DNA from 2 places in the Oceanobacillus sp. GQ8 genome. Region 1 is predicted to be linked to the other one. Evidence: riboswitches for the same ligand, from Rfam matches in the RefSeq annotation. Region 1 holds a riboswitch; the other holds the start of a gene.
What was found. A riboswitch is a leader RNA that binds a small molecule or an ion and turns the genes downstream of it on or off. The one in region 1 is predicted to bind S-adenosylmethionine.
Positions count from the first base shown of each region.

Region 2: it holds a riboswitch for S-adenosylmethionine, as region 1 does, so the genes downstream of both, AC6CHS_RS15670 (5-methyltetrahydropteroyltriglutamate--homocysteine S-methyltransferase) here and AC6CHS_RS12620 (methionine ABC transporter ATP-binding protein) in region 1, are expected to answer to the same signal.

Region 1 is NZ_JCAXEV010000004.1:45,626-47,829, forward strand. It holds gene AC6CHS_RS12615 (methionine ABC transporter permease) at 1-371, opposite strand, end outside; gene AC6CHS_RS12620 (methionine ABC transporter ATP-binding protein) at 361-1,374, opposite strand; SAM riboswitch class I at 1,462-1,565, opposite strand; gene AC6CHS_RS12625 (pyridoxal phosphate-dependent aminotransferase) at 1,617-2,204, opposite strand, start outside.
Region 2 is NZ_JCAXEV010000005.1:82,872-85,075, reverse strand. It holds gene AC6CHS_RS15675 (formate/nitrite transporter family protein) at 1-744, opposite strand, end outside; SAM riboswitch class I at 940-1,037, shown strand; gene AC6CHS_RS15670 (5-methyltetrahydropteroyltriglutamate--homocysteine S-methyltransferase) at 1,176-2,204, shown strand, end outside.

The DNA.
Region 1 (2,204 bases):
TCGATCACCCCTTTATCAATTTCTCTTGCAGCAGATTCTACAATCCGAGCGTAAAAAGGAATGGCCGCAACCGATAGAGAAACAGAAGCTGCAAGTGGACCAGTAATACGTCCGACGATGATATCTGTAACAGGGAATAGAAAGACAAGCAAAATAATAAATGGTACAGAACGAACTAAATTCACAATGATACCAATTATTCCTTTTGCAATCCGGCTTTCCCAGAATAGTCCTTTGTCTGTTACATACAGCAATATACCGATAGGGAGCCCAAGAATCAAGGCGACGAGTAAGCCTATACCCACCATCAACAAGGTTTCAAAGAAAGCCGTGTTCAACTCAGGAAGGATCTCTATTATTCTATCGAGCATGCTGGATCACCTCCACTTGCTTTAACCGCTCTTCTAAATAATGCTTAGCAGAAGCCACCTCGTCCGTTTCTCCTAACAGTTCCATAATGAAAATGCCTAAAGGCGTCTCTTTTATGTACTCCACCTTGCCGTGAAGGATATTGCCACTGACCTGAAACTTTTGCAGCATATCTGACACTACGGCGTCACTCGCTAAGTTACCGCGAAACTGTAATTGGAGAATGGTACCTTTGCAGGCTTCAAGCAACTTTGCTGGTAAATCAAAGTTCAAAATGGTATCAATGAACTGCTTTGTCAGTTCCTCCTGTGGGTTTGCAAAAATGTTATAAGATGGTCCTTGCTCAATAATTCTTCCATCCTGCATAACAGCACATGTATCACAAATCTCCTTCACTACTTCCATTTCATGGGTTATTAAAACGATGGTGATCCCAAGCTCTTGGTTAATTTTCTTTAATAACTGCAAAATGGATTTTGTTGTGCTCGGATCCAATGCTGAGGTTGCTTCATCGCATAGTAAGACCTTAGGATTGTTTGCAAGGGCTCGCGCAATACTAACACGCTGCTTCTGTCCACCACTTAGTTGTGCAGGGTAATGATTTATTTTATCTGTTAAGCCAACTAATTCAAGCAGCTCCTCTACCCGCTTCTTCCTTTGTGATGGAGCTACTCCAGCCGCCTTTAAGGCAAATGCGATATTATCGAATACGGTTTTAGCTGAGGCTAGATAGAAGCCTTGAAAGATCATGCCGATTGACTGTCGTGCTTCTCGTAACTTCTTTGGGGAAAGCTCTAATAAATTAACACCGTCCACTATTATTTTTCCTGAAGTTGGCCGTTCTAGTATATTCATACAGCGAATTAGGCTACTTTTTCCTGCACCACTATATCCTACAATGCCGTATATTTCTCCCTTAGGTACTTCCAGTGAAACATTATCCACACCAACGACTTGGCCGGACTTTGTTTCATAGACCTTACTTACCTTTTCTACCTTAATCATAACGTTCACTCCAATTCCGCCTGTAAATCCAATCCATCAAAAAACCCCCTTTCATCATGAAAGAGGGTGTCGATTACAAGTATCTCACACTTATCTTTCAGAATGAATCATTCTGAAGGAAGTAGCACCACTCCAAATGGAAGGTTGCTGTGACATCTACGGGCCTTTCCCTCCGTCACTCTAGATAAGAAATATTCATATTGTTAGCATAATGATTATCATAGTCTCTGAATTCCGCTTTGTCAATAGCTAGTTTTAAATATTCCTAGCTTCCCAATTCGAGCTGCGGCTTCAGCAAGTCGATCTTCATCAGCTAGCAATCCAGCTCGCACAAAGCCCTCTCCCGCTTCACCAAAGCCGTTACCTGGTGCTACGACAACATGTGCTTTTTCCAAAAGGAGGTCAGCAAATTCCTCTGATGTATATCCTTCTGGGACAGGAAGCCATGCAAAGAATGTACCGCGTGGCGCTTGAACGTTCCACCCAATTTCCTGCAATTTTTCTACAAACACATTGCGTCTACTCTCATATGTAGCTACTAATTCATCTACAGCCGTTTGATCACCAAGTAAAGCCTTTTCTGCTGCTTGTTGCACAGCGCCAAACAAGCTAACGTATAAGTGATCCTGAATTAGATTAAGGCTTTTTATCACGGAAGTATTTCCAACAGCAAAACCAACACGCCAACCAGCCATATTATACGTTTTAGACAAGGTATACATTTCTACCCCAATATCCTTTGCTCCAGCTGATTGCATAAAACTTTGCGGTTTCTTTCCATCAAAGCCAATAGCCCCATATGCAAAGTCATGTACTACACAGATTTCATT
Region 2 (2,204 bases), on a different contig from region 1:
GTGCCAAGCATAGTTGTCAGATGTAAAAATTCCTAAACTGAAATAGCCCATATTTGCAGCACTGTGTTGGAAATTACCCGCAACAAACAGAATGACAGGTAGAGCTGTACCCAAGATTTTTCCGACCACGTCTCTAGCCGCGGTTGTTAAAAATGTTGCCATGCCAATAAGCCAATTGGCAAGAATTCCCGACAACACTACTTGAAACCAGCCTACCCAGCCATTTTCGGCAAATTTCATTTTGTGAGACAGTAGTGTTTCAATCTCTTTCGAAAATTCAGGTGTCAAGGAGTTCGACATAATGACTAATAAAGCAACAAACAACGCACCTACAAGGTTTCCAATATAGGCTACAGCCCAAAATTTAACATACTTATGTTTTTGCCAATATGACCTTTGTAAATACGATGTTGGTAAAAGGACGTTTACTTCAGTAAACAATACAGATTGTGACATAAATACCATAAGATATCCTGCTGTAAAACCGAGACCCTGCAGAATATAAGTCAGCCCTTTCGCATCAACACCGATGGCAAGCAGTATAGAAAAAACAGCACCAAAGGTCATAAACGACCCTGCCTTTAAAGAGAGGACGAATCGGGAGGGTGTATTTGTATCAAGGTGTTCTTTTCCTTTATCACTAAACGATTGCATAATCTGAGTAGGAAATAAAAATTGCCTTTCTGGGATTTCTTGTGTATTACTTGTCTGATTTGACGATTCCTGGTTACCATTATCCACCATCAATATCCTCCTATTTGTATAAGTTCTATGTTGAAGCTTAGAGTTATGTAACCCACTACTTTAATAGGTACCCGAATGACGAAGTCTTCAAGCTATTTTTGGATCGCCTTTTATTTATAAATATTTTAAAACCTTCTTGACATTTTGATAATACATCTGTAGTATATTGACTAATCAAAAAATTTCATATGATTTTTCTTATCCAGAGAGGTGGAGGGACTGGCCCATTGAAACCTCAGCAACAGACATTTGTACTGTGCTAATTCCAGAAGCGTTAAGCTTGGAGATAAGAAGAGAAAATTTTTACGTATCCAACCCTCTTCTTATTTGTTAAGAAGGGGGTTTTTTGTTGGTTACATAAAATAGATACTTTCATTACTAGTTTAGTTGAATTGCGTTTATAAAAAATAAAACGAAAGTAGGGATTTAACATGTCAATTACCTTAACAAAAGCACCTTTTAAAGCGGATCAAGTAGGAAGTTTATTACGGCCGGAGAGCATTCATCAAGCAAGAAAGGAATTTAAAGAAGAAAAAATTTCTGCCACACAATTGCGTGAGATCGAAACAAAGGAAATTAAGCGTATTGTGGATAAGCAAATTGAAATTGGCTTAAATGCAGTAACGGATGGCGAGTTTAGACGCAGATTTTGGCATACTGATTTCTTAGAGCATCTAAACGGGATAGAAGGATATGTTCCAGATGTAGGATATATTTTCAATGGTAATGAGGAGACTGAAAGATATAATGTCCGAAATACAGGGAAGGTTTCCTTTAATCCCGATCACCCTTTCATTCAAGATTTCATCGAATTTAATGAAATTGTTGCTGGGCGTGCAGTTGCCAAACAAACAATCCCTAGCCCTAATCAACTCTTCAATCAAGGGATAATTAACGAAGACATTTACCCCGACATTGATGAATATGCCAATGATGTTATTCAAACATACCGTGATGCATTACACGCTTTTTATGAAGCTGGAGTTCGCTATTTACAATTTGATGATGTTTATATTGCTGGACTTTCTTCACCAGATATTCCGTTTAACGAGGGGAAATATTCAAGGGAAAAACTAATTGAATTGGCATTACGCGTTGTTAATGAGGTACTGGAAGGTAAACCAGACGACTTAGTCGTGACAACACACTTATGTCGTGGAAACTATCGTTCCAATTGGGCATTCGAAGGGAGTTATGACTTAATCGCATCTACTTTGTTTGCCAAAGAGAAAGTGGATGGATTCTTCTTGGAATATGATGATGAGCGTTCCGGTGATTTTAAACCGCTAAAACATATCCCAGCTGGCGGAGCCCAGGTTATTCTTGGTGTGATCACATCGAAAAATGGGGAGCTAGAGGACAAAGAATCGATTAAAGCACGAATTAAAGAGGCATCTCAATATGTTCCGCTAGATCAACTATGCTTGAGCACACAATGTGGATTTGCATCAACCCACCAC